3 regions of the Mesorhizobium sp. M0152 genome follow, and region 1 is predicted to be linked to each of the others. Evidence: predicted binding sites of a transcription regulator. Region 1 holds the regulator's gene; each other region holds the start of a gene.

Region 1 (4,902 bases):
TCTGGCGAGCGGAGCAATCGGCTATTTTTCGCTCGCGGCGGAGCCTGACCTTGCGAAACTTGTGGCGCTGGTCATGCTGACGGGGCTCCTAGCTCTGGTCTCGCGTTCCTGGCCCAAAACTCACCTGTGCCTCATGGCGGCGTTCCTGTGCGCGGCTGGCTTGCTTGCCGCGAAGGTCGAGACGTGGCGGACCGCGACCCGGATGCTGGGCTCCGAAATCTCGACGCAAGTGACAGGCCGTGTCGTTTCGGTCGACCGGATGGAGACTGGCCGCATCCGATTGACCATCGACGTGATGTCGACCGCCCGGCCGATACTGCGCTATGCGCCGGAGCGCGTCCGGCTGTCGGCACGCAAGATACCGGCCGAACTGACCGCCGGTTCCCTGGTCACCGGCTATGCCAAGCTGCTTCCGCCGACAGGCCCGGTGCGGCCGGACAGCTACGACTTCTCCTTCGACAGCTATTTCGCGGGCATCGGCGGCAGCGGGTTCTTTCTCGGCAATCCAAAAATCGTCGCCACAGGTGACGATGGCATGCCGCTGTCGGCCCGCCTTTCCTCGGCGGTGGAAACCGCCCGCGAAGGCATCGCCGATCACATCAGGGACATTGTCGGCGGTGCCGAAGGCGAGATCGCCGCGGCGCTGATCGTCGGCGTGCGCGCCGGCATTCCTGACGAAATCAACGAAGCGATGCGCCGTACTGGCATCTATCACATCATCTCCATTTCCGGACTGCACATGGCGCTGGTCGCAGGCACCATCATGGGCCTGCTGCGCGGCGTCTTTGCCCTGTTCCCGGATTTTTCAGCGCGTCGGCCGGTCAAGAAATACGCCGCCGTGGCGGCACTTTGCTCGATTGCCGCCTATCTTGTCATCTCGGGCGTCGTCGTTGCCGCCGAGCGCAGCTTCATCATGCTGGCGGTGATGCTGATCGCGGTGCTGTTCGATCGGGCGGCGCTGACCATGCGCAACCTGGCGATCTCGGCGATCGCCGTCATCGTGGTGTCGCCGCATGAAGTGGTCGGCCCGAGTTTCCAGATGTCTTTCGCCGCGACCGCCGCGCTGGTCGGCGCCTATGCCGGCTGGGCGGATCACCGTGCGGGAAAGACCAGACCGCCACCGCCGAAGCGATCCCTGCCGGGTTTCCTGACGCGAAAACTCCTGCTGGCGACCGGCGGACTTGCCATGACGTCGATCATCGCCGGCGGCGCCACGGCACTTTTCGCCATCTGGCATTTTCAGCGCGTGTCGCCGCTCAGCCTGTTCGCCAATCTGGCCATCATGCCGATCGTGACGCTCGTGATGTTCCTGGCCGTTGCCAGTGCACTGTTGATGCCGTTCGGGCTGGATGGGCCGTCCCTTTACCTGATGGGCAAGGGGTTGACTGTCATGATCGCCATATCAAGCTGGATTTCCGAGCGTTCGCCGGTCGATGCCGTCGGGCTGATTTCGCAGCAGTCGGTGCTGTTGGTGACCATTGCCCTCGTCATCGCGACAATGGCAACGACATGGCTGCGGCTTGGAGCACTTCCATTCGCGCTCGCCGGTCTGTTGATCGTCGGCGATACGCGCACGCCGGATGTGCTGATCTCGGAGGATGCGCGGCTGGTCGCACTGCCGATCGGCGGCGGCGAACTTGCGGTCAGTCGGGCACGCCCGAACGAATTCACCGTCGACAACTGGAAACGCGCCCTGACATCCGAAACCATCGTCGTGCCGGAAATCTTCACCGAAGGAGACGGCGAATTCGACATCGCCGATTCCATCGGGCTGCCGCCGGGATCACCTTTCTATTGCATATCAGGCGTCTGTCTCGCCAGGCACTCATCGGGTGCAATCATAGCGCATGTCGAAGACCGCAAGGATGCGTGGAAAGCCTGCGGTTTCGCCGACCTGATCGTCATCAATGATGCAACGGCATATGACCCCTGTCACAACCCGCTGGTGCTTGTCGTCACCAAGCGGCAACTCGCCCGCAAAGGCAGTGCGGCCGTCTTCTTCGACCGCCAATCGGCGATCGCACCAGCGACAATCAGCTTCGCCGTGGACAGCCCATACCGGCCTTGGCACACGCAACGCAAATTTTCACGCGAGGCGAGGGGGCTGCCGCCCTACAACAAACCCGACAAGCCAGCGGTAAAACCGCAGCCGCCTCAATAGCGTCTGATCAGCCCGACCAGCTTGCCTTGCACCTTGACCCTGTCTGGCCCGAAAATGCGCGTTTCATAGGCGGGATTGGCTGCCTCGAGAGCAATCGAAGCTCCCTTGCGGCGGAACCGTTTCAGCGTCGCTTCTTCTTCATCCACCAGCGCTACGATGATTTCGCCAGGGCTGGCCGTGTCGGCGTTGCGGATGATGACGGTATCGCCGTCGAAGATGCCGGCCTCGATCATCGAGTCGCCCTTGACCTCGAGCGCATAGTGTTCGCCACCCATGATCATGTCAGGCGGCACCGAGATCGAATGCGTCTGATGCTGTATGGCATCGATCGGCACACCGGCGGCGATACGGCCCATCACCGGGATCGATACCGCGGAAACCGCATCGTCGTCATTGCCAGCCGATGACATCCGCGATTGCGCCGGTTTGATCTGGCGGCCGAGGCTGCCTTGCCCAAGACTGCCCTGGATGACGCTTGGCGAGAATTTTTTTGCCGCATTGAGGCCCGGCGCGATCGAATCCGGCAGCCGCAGCACTTCCAGCGCCCGCGCCCGGTTGGGCAGCCGGCGAATAAAGCCGCGCTCCTCCAGCGCCGTGATCAGCCGATGGATACCGGACTTGGAAGCGAGATCGAGCGCTTCCTTCATCTCGTCGAAGGAGGGCGGAATGCCGCTTTCCTTGAGTCGTTCATGGATGAACATCAGCAGTTCATGTTGCTTGCGTGTCAGCATGGCGGCCCCCAAGACATTGAACAACGGGTTTGAATCAGAATCAGAAAAACAAACCCAGAACAAACACTATCTGTTCCAGTTGTGTTCCGCAACTGTTTAAAGTTTAATGAATTTGTTAAGGCTGCGGAAACGAAGTAGCCGCTCGCAACCGGCATCCCAAAGGCGCGGTCCTCCGTCGACGCGCGCTCGGGCCCATTGAAATTGTTTCGGTTAATGGCCCGTGGACCGATCGATCTCACTTTTGGCATAATCCCGCAAGCTGTGTTGCCGACAAATGCCGGGTGCGTTTCGGCGGGTCGAAAAACCTCCGTCGCTCGTGAACGAAACGAAGCCAAAATGCCAACTGCATGCCAGAAAGCGGCCGGGCACCGTAGGACGCGAAGGGCCGCCTTTTTGCTCGTTGCTTCCCGCTCGCTTGACGAAACCGTATAGGAGTATACGGTTTGCGCGGAGGAACATGAATGATCACGCCGAAGCAGGCAGCGCGCCGCGCACGGATAGAGCATGCCGCCTATGCGGTGCTCCGGGAAACCGGCTACAAAAGCGCGTCCCTGCTTGCCATCGCCAAGCGGGCATCGGCGTCGAACGAAACCCTCTACAACTGGTACGGCAACAAGCAGGTGCTGTTTCGATCCCTGATCGAAGCCAATGCGGGAGAGGCAAGGAAGCTGCTGGAGGACGCCCTTCACCAGGCTCGCGATCCCCTCGAAACCCTGGGCTTGCTAGGGCCGGTCTTGCTGACCCTGGTGACGGGCGACAAGGCGGTGGCGCTCAATCGTGCCGCAGCGGGCGACGTCAACGATACAGGCACGCTTGGCCAATCGATCGCGCAATTCGGCCGCAACACCATAATGCCGCTTGTTGGCGACCTGCTTCGAACCGCAAGTCGGGACGGCCTGATCGCCTGTGACGATCCTGCCGAAGCTGCCGACATCTATGTCCGTCTCTTGATCGGCGATCTTCAGGTTCGTCGGATTGTCGGGGTCCTGGAGGAACTGCCTGCGCCGGAAATCGAGCAAAGATCGAACAGGGCGCTCACCCTGTTCTTGCGCCTCTATGCGCCCGACAAGGGCGGCCGGTCTTCGCCAAACGCGGACAGGAGTACACGATGATGATCGCGGTTCCCTACCTGTCCGCCCTTCTGTCGCGCCTGCTGAGGAGCTTGGTTGCGACCTGACGCCTGATTTCAACCAGCCCTTGCCCCGGCCGCAGGCGCACTCTTTTCAACGAGGAACATCGTGACCATGAGCAAAATTCCCGATCTGGCAGCGATCGAGGCGATGGACGCCGCGGATTCGCTGCGTGCCATGCGCGATCGCTTCGTCTTGCCGGAAGGGGTGATCTACCTCGACGGCAATTCGTTGGGTGCTGCTTCTCCCGCCGTCTTCGAGGAACTGAACAAGGCCGCGACACAGGAATGGGCGCAGGATCTCATCCGTGCCTGGAACACCGCCGGCTGGTTCGACATGCCGGTCGAACTCGGCGACCAGCTCGGGCGGCTGATTGGCGCCGCGACCGGCCAGACGGTGGTCTGCGATACCACCTCGATCAACATCTACAAGGTGCTGCATGCCGCACTCGGCATGCGGCCGCACCGGTCGGTGATCGTCGCCGAGGGCGACAGCTTTCCGACCGATCTCTACATGGCGGAAGGCGTGGCCTCGACACGGCCGGGCACGGTGCTGCGGCTGGAAGGTGTCGATGCGCCTGATATCGAAGACCTGATCGACGAGCATGTCGCCGTCATCCTGGTCAATCACGTCAACTACAAGTCCGGCCAGTTGCGCGACATGGCAGCGCTGACGTGCAAGGCCCATCAGGTCGGCGCGCTCATCGTATGGGATCTCTGCCACACGGCAGGTGCCTTGCCGGTCGAACTCGACGGCGCGAATGCCGATTTCGCCATCGGCTGCACCTACAAATATCTCAATGGCGGTCCGGGCTCGCCGGCCTTCATCTACGCAGCCAAACGGCACCATGGTGATATCAGGCAGCCGCTCAGCGGCTGGT
Region 2 (4,902 bases), on a different contig from region 1:
TGGGCGATGCCCGATCTGATGGCGGCGATGCTCGAACAGAAGATCGCCCATCCCAAGGCCGGCGCCAACACCGCCTGGGTGCCGTCGCCGACGGCGGCGACGCTGCATGCCACGCACTACCACAAGGTCGATGTCCACGCCGTCCAGGCGGCGCTGAAGAGCCGGCCCAAGGCCAAGCTCGACGACATATTGTCGGTGCCGGTAGCCGTGCGGCCGAACTGGACTCCGGGCGAGATCCAGCGCGAACTCGACAACAACGCGCAAGGCATTCTGGGCTATGTCGTGCGCTGGATCGACCAGGGCGTCGGCTGTTCGAAAGTGCCCGACATCAACGATGTCGGGCTGATGGAAGACCGCGCCACGCTGCGCATATCCTCGCAGCACATCGCCAACTGGCTGCATCACGGCGTGTGCACGGACGGCCAGGTGATGGAGACGATGAAGCGCATGGCCGCGATCGTCGACCGCCAGAACGAGGGCGACCCGTTCTACCAGCCGATGGCCGCCGACTTCGACAATTCGATTGCCTTCCTCGCCGCCTGCGACCTGGTCTTCAAGGGCCGTGTCCAGCCCAATGGCTACACCGAACCGGTGCTGCACGCGCGGCGGTTGGAGCTGAAAGCGAAGCAGAAAGGGGTCTAGAACGGTTCACCGTTTCACCGAAACGCCAAACCGCTCTATCTCTTTGTTTTTACGCAATTTCCCTACGGAAAGCGATGCGCTTTTCCCGGGAAACCCGTTTCATACTTTTCCTGGAATTGCTCTAGCGTACCTGCCGACGCAGATGTTCCTTGGTTTCGCGGTCAAAGCGCCCGCCAGTCACAGCCGCGGATCGCCGCCTCCATCGCATAGAGTGCGTTGATCGTTATGTGCTGTCCGAATCGGAATTTCAGACGGTAATAGGCTTCAACCGCGCCTAAATTGCGCAAATGCCCTTCATAGAGGACCTCGATTTCCGCCAGCATCCGCGCCATGGCTGGTCCGAGATTTCTCATGTCTTGGATGCGAGTGCTCATCGCTGGATCCCCGCGTGGTCACAGCGCGCGAGATAGCCCTCACAGGATTTGTCAAGACCATCACGAGGATCTTGCCGCACGTCGCATCGCCTCACCTCCCGTCAAGCCGCCTGCGCCATCCGCTCCGAGCTCATGCGATAGGAAATAGCTTCCGCCAGATGGATGCGTCCAACCGTCTCGCTGGCCTCGAGGTCGGCCAGTGTCCGCGCCACCTTCAGCACCCGATGATACGCGCGGGCGGAAAAGCCGAGTTTTTCGCTGGCGTCCTTGAGCAGCGACAGGCCGGCGGCATCCGGCATCGCGATCTCCTCGATGACCGACGGCGCGCAATGTGCGTTGGTGGTGGCCCGGGTAGCGCCGAGCCGTTCGAAGCGTTCGCGCTGGATGGTGCGGGCGCGTGCCACGCGCAGTGCCACATCGGCACTTTTCTCCGCCCGGTCGGGCCGGATCAGGTCGCTGGCCGAGACCGCCGGCACTTCGATTCTGAGATCGATGCGGTCGAGCAGCGGGCCTGAAATGCGCGCCTGGTAGTCGGTGCGGCAGCGTTCGCCGCGCAGGCAGCGATAGCCCGGCTCGCCGGCCATGCCGCAGCGGCACGGGTTCATCGCCGCCACCAGCTGGATGCGCGCCGGATAGGTGACGCGATGGTTGGCGCGCGCGATCATGCAGTCGCCGGTCTCCAGCGGCTGGCGTAGCGCATCGAGCGTCTGCGGCGTGAATTCGGGGAACTCGTCGAGGAACAGCACGCCGTGATGCGCCAGCGACACTTCGCCCGGCCGTGCGCGAATGCCGCCGCCGACCATCGCCGCCATCGAGGCCGAATGATGCGGGGCGCGAAACGGCCGCCGGTCGGTCAGCTTGCCCTCGCCAAGTTCTCCCGCCACCGAGGCGATCATCGAGACTTCGAGCAACTCCTTCGGCGCCAGTGGCGGCAGGATCGACGGCAGCCGCTGCGCCAGCATCGATTTTCCCGACCCTGGCGGGCCGACCATCAGCAGATTATGCCCGCCGGCCGCCGCCACTTCCAGCGCCCGCTTGGCGGTTTCCTGCCCCTTGATATCGGCGAGGTCGGGCAGGTCGCGTGCCGCCGCGTGGATGCCGGCTTCCGGCCGCGACAGCACCTGCGTCCCACGAAAATGATTGGCGATGGCGATCAGGCTGCGCGGCGCCAGAATATCGAATTCCCGCCCCGCCCAGGCCGCTTCCGGCCCGCAGGCGAAAGGGCAGATCAGCCCCTTGCCCTCGGCATTGGCGCCGATCGCCGCCGGCAAGGCGCCGGCGACGGCGGCAATCGTGCCGTCGAGCGACAATTCGCCAAGCACGACATAGCCGGCCAGCATATCGCCGGGAATAGCGCCCAATGCCGCCATCAGGCCAAGCGCGATCGGCAAATCATAGTGGCTGCCTTCCTTGGGCAGGTCGGCCGGAGCCAAATTGACGGTCACCTTCTTCGACGGCATCGACAGGCCGGAGGCATGCAGTGCCGCCTGCACCCGCTCACGGCTCTCGGCCACCGCCTTGTCCGCGAGACCGACGATGTGCATGTTGACCTTGCCGGGTGCGATCATCACCTGCACGTCGACCGGCACGGCCTCTATGCCCTGGAAAGCGACCGTGCGAACCCGCGCCACCATCTTGCAACCCCGGATATGGGCCTGCCCCAGCCCGTTCGATCAGCCCTTGAAGGCCCGTTGGCAGAGACAATCATAATTTTCCGGCCAAAGCAAGAACATTACAGGAACAGGTGAGCGCAAGGGTTGTAGGCGAGGTATGCCCGGTTGCAAAACCGGAACATGGTTAAGACAAAATGAAAACGGCTATTTCCGCTTCGCCTCGACGGCGTCCCAGAACAGGCCGGCGATGTCGGCGCCGCCGAAGCGGCTGACTTCGCGCACGCCCGTCGGCGAGGTCACGTTGATCTCGGTCATGTAGTCGCCGATGACGTCGATGCCGACCAGGATGAAGCCTCGTTCTTTCAGCGACGGGCCGATGCGGGCGCAGATCTCGCGTTCGCGTTCTGTCAGCTCGGTCTTTTCAGCGCGGCCGCCGACATGCATGTTGGAGCGGGAATCGTGCTCGGCCGGCACCCGGTTGATGGCGCCGACCGGCTCGCCGTCGATCAGGATGATGCGTTTGTCGCCCTTGCGTACGTCCTTGAGGTAACGCTGCACGATATACGGCTCCCGGAACATCTGGCCGAACATTTCGAGCAGCGAGGCGAGATTGCGGTCGGCCTCCAGCAGATGGAAGATGCCGGCGCCGCCATTGCCGTAGAGCGGCTTGACGATGATGTCGCCGAACTCCTTGCGGAACGCGGCGACCTCCAGCGGATCCTTGGTGATCAGGGTTTCCGGCATCAGGTCGGGGAACTCGGTAACGAAGATCTTTTCCGGGCTGTTTCGCACCCACGCCGGGTCGTTGACCACCAACGTCTTGGGATGGATGCGCTCGAGAATATGCGTCGTGGTGATGTAATTCATGTCGAAGGGCGGATCCTGACGCAGCAGGATGACGTCCATCTCCGACAGATCGGTGCGAACCTTCTCGCCCAGCGAATAATGGTTGCCCTTCTCGTCGCGCACCTGCATCTCCTCGACGCGGGCAAACACCTTGCCATCGCGCATCGACAGCCGGTCGGGCGTGTAGTGAAACAGAAGGTGGCCGCGCCGCTGTGCTTCGAGCGACAGCGCAAACGAGGTGTCGCCGGTGATCGACACGGTGGAGATGTGGTCCATCTGGACGGCGATTTTCAGCTTCATGGCAGGTCCCCAGCGCAGTCGACCACAGCGATATAAGGAACCGGGTGGCTTCTGCCAATCGGGCCAGGCCGCTAACGGTCGAAGACCAACCTGGAATAGCCGAGGAAAGACGGCGTCATGCCACCGGCGAGGCGACGGCAAAGGCGGCGAGCCGTGGCAGCGCCGGCATGGCGAGCAGGGTGGCCGAATAGACGAGATAGTTGACGATGTTGGTGGCGACGCCGACGCCGCCATAGCGCGCACCCTCTTGTGCCATACGGTGCCGCGAAGGCGCGAAGGTCAGCTGGCGGTTGATCTGCCAGGTGCTGCAGAGGGCAAAGCCGATAGACAAGATGCGGGCGACGAGCGGCCTCCGTGATCGCCAGCAGCAGCCAGGAGCGCTGCGGCATCGGCCGCGAAACCGACGCCCGCCGGCAAGGAAGAAGCGGGCGATGCGTTGCATCGTTCAGGCCGCGCGAGGCGTCTTGCCCGGTTGCGGTTTCACCACCACGGGCTCACCTCGGTGGTTGCGCCGTTCCACACGGCCCGAAGGCATGGAGAGATAAAAAATACGCTTCTGTTCAGCCCGGCCCCGCGACACCGAATCGAGGATCAGCCCGGTCACCGCCGCCAGCGTCGATAGAAGCAGCAGGCCGACCGACAGCACCCAGGTCGGCATGCGCGGGACGAGGCCGGTTTCGGCGAACTCGACCAGCACCGGTGCCATCAGAAATAGGCTCGAAGCCAGGAAGAACACGGCGAAGGAACCGAAAAAGCGCAGCGGCTGGGTCTCCTTCATCAGCATGGCGAACATCCACAGGATCCTGGCGCCGTCGCGCCGGGTCGACAACTTTGACGACGAGCCCTCGGGCCGCCTGCCATAGTCGAGCGCGATCTCGCTTACCGGCAGTTTGAGTTGCGAGGCGTGCACCGACATCTCGGTCTCGATCTCGAAGCCGCCGGACACGGCGGGAAAGCTCTTGACGAAGCGCCTGGTGAAAACGCGGTAGCCCGAGAAGATGTCGGTGAAATCGCTGCCGAACAGCCGCTTGTAGAGCGTGTTGAAGATGCGATTGCCGAATGCATGGCCCGCCCTGCCGGCGTCGTCGGTGATGCCGCGCCTGGTGCCCACCACCATATCGCAACGT
Region 3 (4,902 bases), on a different contig from region 1:
TGGTTCGTTTGGCGGACGCATGCTGTAACGATTGGCGCGGACGCCCGTCGCTTCGTCATCCACGGGCGAAGCAAGGAGCGTAGCGACGCAGCGCAGACCCGAGGATCCATGCCGCGACTTAAATGCACCGCTCCGGTTGCAGAATTCTGCTCCGCTGCACCCTTCGGCCAAGGTCACGGAATGGATCCTCGGGTCTCCGCGACGTCGCTTCGCTCCTGCTCCGCCCGTGGATGACGACGGTAGGGGCTTCTGCCAGAGAATGGTCGCCTGTAGGACAACAGGGCGCACACTCACACCGCAGCGACAAACCCGTCCAGCACGCGTTTCTGGCCGGCCTTGTCGAAGTCGATGGTCAGCTTGTTGCCTTCGATGGCGGAGATGTTGCCGTTGCCGAATTTCTGGTGGAAGACGCGGTCGCCGACGCTGAACGGGGAGGGCTTGTCGGCGACGGACTTGGCGACCAGTTCGCCGTCGATGGTGCGGCCCTTGCCCGAGGTGCGGCCGGCGCCGTAGCCGGAATCGGTCTCGCCATAGCCGATGCGCTCGACCTGGTGGCCCGAGCGGGTGCCCCAGTTGCGGTCGGTCGCCTCGGTGCGGTTGGCTTGGGCGCGCTGCCAGCCCGGCGTCGAATAGGTGTTGGAGAAAGCGCCGGATTTTTCCGCGCCGACATTGTCGAAGCGCGAGGCGCCATAGGGGTTCTGTCTTCCCGCCCCCTGGCCGCCACGGCCGGAGGCGAATGAGCCGCCGCCATAGGGATTGCCGTAGCCGCCATAGGAATTGCCCGCTTCGGCGATTTCGACATGGGCTTCCGGCAGTTCCTCGAGGAAGCGCGACGGGATGGTCGATTGCCACAGGCCGTGGATGAGGCGGTTGGAGACGAACCAGAGATGCAGGTTCTTCTTGGCGCGCGTCAGGCCGACATAGGCGAGCCGCCGCTCTTCCTCCAACCCGGAGCGGCCGCCTTCGTCGAGCGCGCGCTGGTGCGGGAACAGGCCTTCCTCCCAGCCGGGCAGAAACACGGTCTCGAATTCGAGGCCCTTGGCCGAATGCAGCGTCATGATGCTGACCGCATCGAGTTCGGCATTCTGCTCGGCATCCATGACGAGCGCGACATGTTCGAGGAAGGAGCGCAGCGATTCGTACTCCTCCATCGAGCGGATCAGTTCCTTCAGGTTCTCCAGCCGGCCGGGGGCTTCGACCGAGCGGTCGTTCTTCCACATGTCGGTGTAGCCGCTCTCTTCGAGAATGGTCTCGGCGAGTTCGGTGTGCGGCTTGGTCTCCAGTGCCTTCTGCCAGCGCTCGAAATTGGCCGCGACCTCGCGCAAGGCGGCGCGCGGCTTCGGCTTCAACTCGTCGCTCTCGGCCAGCGTCGCCGCCGCCTCCAGCATCGGAATGCGGAGCGCGCGCGCCGTGTCGTGGATCTGGCGGATGGTGGCTTCGCCCAGCCCGCGCTTGGGCACGTTGACGATGCGCTCGAAAGCGAGGTCGTCGCCGCCATTGGCGACAACGCGGAAGAAGGCCAGCGCGTCGCGGATTTCCATACGCTCGTAGAAGCGCGGGCCTCCGATGACGCGGTAATTCAGGCCGAGCGTGATGAAGCGGTCCTCGAAGGCGCGCATCTGGAAAGAGGCGCGCACCAAGATCGCCATGTCGTTGAGATTGTGCTTCTGCCGCTGATAGGCCTCGATGGTCTCGCCGATGGCGCGGGCTTCCTCCTCGGAATCCCAGGCGGCGTGGACGTTGACCTTGGCGTCCTCCGGATCGTTGCGGTCGGTGAACAGCGTCTTGCCGAAGCGGCCTTCATTGTGAGCGATGAGGTGCGATGCGGCGCCGAGAATGTGGGCGGTGGAACGGTAGTTGCGCTCCAGCCTGATGATGGTGGCGCCGGGAAAATCCTTGTCGAAGCGCAGGATGTTGTCGACCTCGGCGCCGCGCCAGCCATAGATGGATTGGTCGTCGTCGCCGACGCAGCAGATGTTAACTTTGTTTTCGCTCACGGGCTGTTCCGCGCCTGCCGGCGCGGGCCCTCCGCGCGGGCCTCGCAACGGCTCGGACGCCCGGTCGGGCTTGCGGCCTTCGGCCGATCGCAAATCCGTCGACGTTGATGCGCGTCCGACATCGGGCCGCTGCGCCAAAAGCCGCAGCCACATGTATTGGGCGGTGTTGGTGTCCTGGTACTCGTCGACGAGGATGTATTTGAAGCGCTTGTGGTATTCCTTCAGCACATCCGGATTGGCGCGCAGGATGCGGATGGGATGGCACAGGAGATCGCCGAAATCGCAGGCGTTCAGCGTCTTCAGCCGCTCCTGGTAGGCTTTGTAGAGTTCGCGGCCCTTGCCGTTGGCGAAGCTGCGCGCGTCGCCCTCGGCGATGTCGGCTGGACCTTGCCCCTTGTTCTTCCAGCCGTCGATCATCTGGGCGAACTGCTTGGCCGGCCAGCGCTTGTCGTCGAGGCCCTCGGCCTGGATCAACTGCTTGATCAGCCGCACGACGTCGTCGGTGTCGAGGATGGTGAAGTCGGAGCGCAAGCCGGCGAGTTCCGCGTGGCGGCGCAAGAGCTTGACGCCGATGGAATGGAAGGTGCCGAGCCAAGGCATGCCCTCGACATTGCCTTCGCCGATCAGGATGCCGATGCGCTGCTTCATCTCGCGCGCGGCCTTGTTGGTGAAGGTCACGGCGAGGATCTGCGACGGGAAGGCCTTCCCCGTGGCGAGGATGTGGGCGATGCGGGTGGTCAAGACGCGGGTCTTGCCGGTGCCGGCGCCGGCCAGCACCAGAACCGGGCCTTCGGTGGTTTCCACCGCCAGCCGCTGCTCGGGGTTCAACCCCTTGAGATAGTCCGGCGCATTGTTCTGGCCGCTGCGGGCAGCCATGGCGCGCGCGGCAATGCCCGACGGGGCCGTGGGCCGCGCATTGGGTTCATCGAAAAAGGGCATGTCTTCGGAAAAGCCGGACATCTTCCCTCCGAATGTAGTGATTCGGGGGCGAAAGACCAGAAGTGTCTACGTTTTGTTCCGGGTAAAGTGCCTGATGCGGCCACAAGACCTTGTGCGGCAACCGGCCTGGGCGCCATTACCAAGAGAACAAAGGCCGGCTCAACCGCTTACGACCCACGCTTGACAGGCAGGGCAGGCGTGGGAAAGTTGTGTCCGGGGCAGAAGCGCAATGCCGGGTTGCCCATGGCCGCGTCACAGGCGCAACAGTCGAAGGAGTATCATCTTGGCTGTCACCATCACCTCCCTCATTCTTCTGCTCATCGGTTTGGCGCTTGGCGCCGGCGGCATCTGGTTGGCGTCGCTGGGCGGCAGCTGGTACTACATCGTCGTCGGCATCGCCTTCCTGCTCGCCGCCTGGCTGCTCTACCGGCGCCGTTCCACCGGTTTGTGGCTCTACGCGGCGATCGTGATCGGCACGCTTGCCTGGGCGGTGTGGGAAATCGGCTTCGATTGGTGGGAGTTGGGCCCGCGCGGCGGCATCATCGTGGTGGTGGCGCTGTGGCTGCTAACGCCCTGGGCGCGGCGGGGTCTTGCCGGGCCTGACGGCCGCGCGCCGCTCATCCTGGCCGTGCTCGCCTCGCTGGCTGTCGCCGGCTATTCGATGACGACCGATCCCAAGGACATCGCCGGCGAACTCGATACCGACAAGGTGGTCCCCAACGCCAATCTTGGCAATGACGTGCCGGCCGGGGAGTGGCACTATTACGGCCGCACGCAGTTCGGCCAGCGCTATTCGCCGCTCGACCAGATCACGCCGGACAATGTCGCCAACCTCAAGCCGGCATGGACGTACCAGACCGGCGACGTGAAAGGGCCGGACGATGTCGGCGAGACCACCTACCAGGTGACGCCGCTCAAGATCGGCGACACGCTTTACATCTGCACGCCGCACAATTTTGCCATCGCGGTCGACGCGGCGACCGGCAAGGAGAAATGGCGCTACGATCCCAAGGTCAAGCTCGACAAGGACCGCCAGCACCAGACCTGCCGCGGCGTATCCTACTATGCCGATGCCGCCGGCGCCGCCGGGCAACCCTGCGCGACACGCGTCTACCTGCCGACGTCCGATGCGCGGCTGATCGCGCTCGACGCCGCCAACGGGCAGGTCTGTCCCGCCTTCGCCGAGGGCGGCACGCTGAACCTTCTGGCCAACATGCCCTATCCGAAGTCGGGCTATTACTACTCGACCTCGGCGCCGCTGATATCGGGCGGCAAGATCATCGTCGGCGGGGCGGTCAACGACAATTATTCGACGCAGGAGCCGTCCGGCGTCATCCGCGCCTACGACGCCGCCACCGGCAAGCTGCTGTGGAACTGGGATTCCGGCAATCCGGACCAGACGGCGCCGCTGGCGCCCGGCCAGACCTATACCGCCAACTCGCCCAACATGTGGTCGACGCCGAGCGCCGACGAGAAGCTCGGCCTGCTCTATGTGCCGCTCGGCAACCAGACGCCGGACCAGCTCGGCGCCGGGCGCAGCGACAATGTCGAGAAGTTCTCCTCCTCGATCACCGCGCTCGACCTCAACACCGGGCAGTTGCGCTGGGTTCGGCAGACGGTGCACCACGACCTCTGGGACATGGATGTGCCGGCGCAGCCGAGCCTGCTCGACATCACCAAGGCCGACGGCTCCGTCGTGCCGGCGCTGGTCGGGCCGACCAAGCAGGGCGATCTCTATGTGCTCGACCGGCGCACCGGCCAGCCGGTGATCGCGGTCAAGGAAGTGCCGGCGCCGCGCGGCGCCATCGAAGGCGACCACACATCGCCGACCCAGCCGGCGTCGGACCTGTCCTTCAATCCGCCGCCGCTCAGGGATGCCGATATGTGGGGCATCACCATGTTCGACCAGCTGGCCTGCCGGATCGCATTCCACAAATTGCGCTATGAAGGCCGCTACACACCGCCG

Evidence for each region. The regulator LexA, encoded in region 1, represses DNA repair genes until DNA is damaged. The targets are predictions, from matches to a motif close to TGTTCNNNNTGTGTTCNG.
Region 2: a site for LexA is predicted at 2,742-2,759, ahead of NKJ26_RS08140 (YifB family Mg chelatase-like AAA ATPase). Genes of this name have one in related genera too.
Region 3: a site for LexA is predicted at 3,000-3,017, ahead of NKJ26_RS25380 (ATP-dependent helicase). Genes of this name have one in related genera too.

The regions. Positions count from the first base shown of each region.
Region 1 covers NZ_JAMYTH010000001.1:181,050-185,951, forward strand. Annotated here, with positions in the region: gene NKJ26_RS00870 (ComEC/Rec2 family competence protein) at 1-2,161, shown strand, start outside; gene lexA (transcriptional repressor LexA) at 2,155-2,892, opposite strand; gene NKJ26_RS00880 (TetR/AcrR family transcriptional regulator) at 3,354-4,004, shown strand; gene kynU (kynureninase) at 4,137-4,902, shown strand, end outside.
Region 2 covers NZ_JAMYTH010000005.1:229,138-234,039, reverse strand. Annotated here, with positions in the region: gene NKJ26_RS08150 (malate synthase G) at 1-642, shown strand, start outside; gene NKJ26_RS08145 (TfoX/Sxy family DNA transformation protein) at 804-1,016, opposite strand; gene NKJ26_RS08140 (YifB family Mg chelatase-like AAA ATPase) at 1,118-2,650, opposite strand; gene gshB (glutathione synthase) at 2,834-3,775, opposite strand; gene NKJ26_RS08130 (GtrA family protein) at 3,891-4,217, opposite strand; gene NKJ26_RS08125 (glycosyltransferase) at 4,221-4,902, opposite strand, start outside.
Region 3 covers NZ_JAMYTH010000032.1:8,155-13,056, forward strand. Annotated here, with positions in the region: gene NKJ26_RS25380 (ATP-dependent helicase) at 291-2,957, opposite strand; gene NKJ26_RS25385 (glucose/quinate/shikimate family membrane-bound PQQ-dependent dehydrogenase) at 3,220-4,902, shown strand, end outside.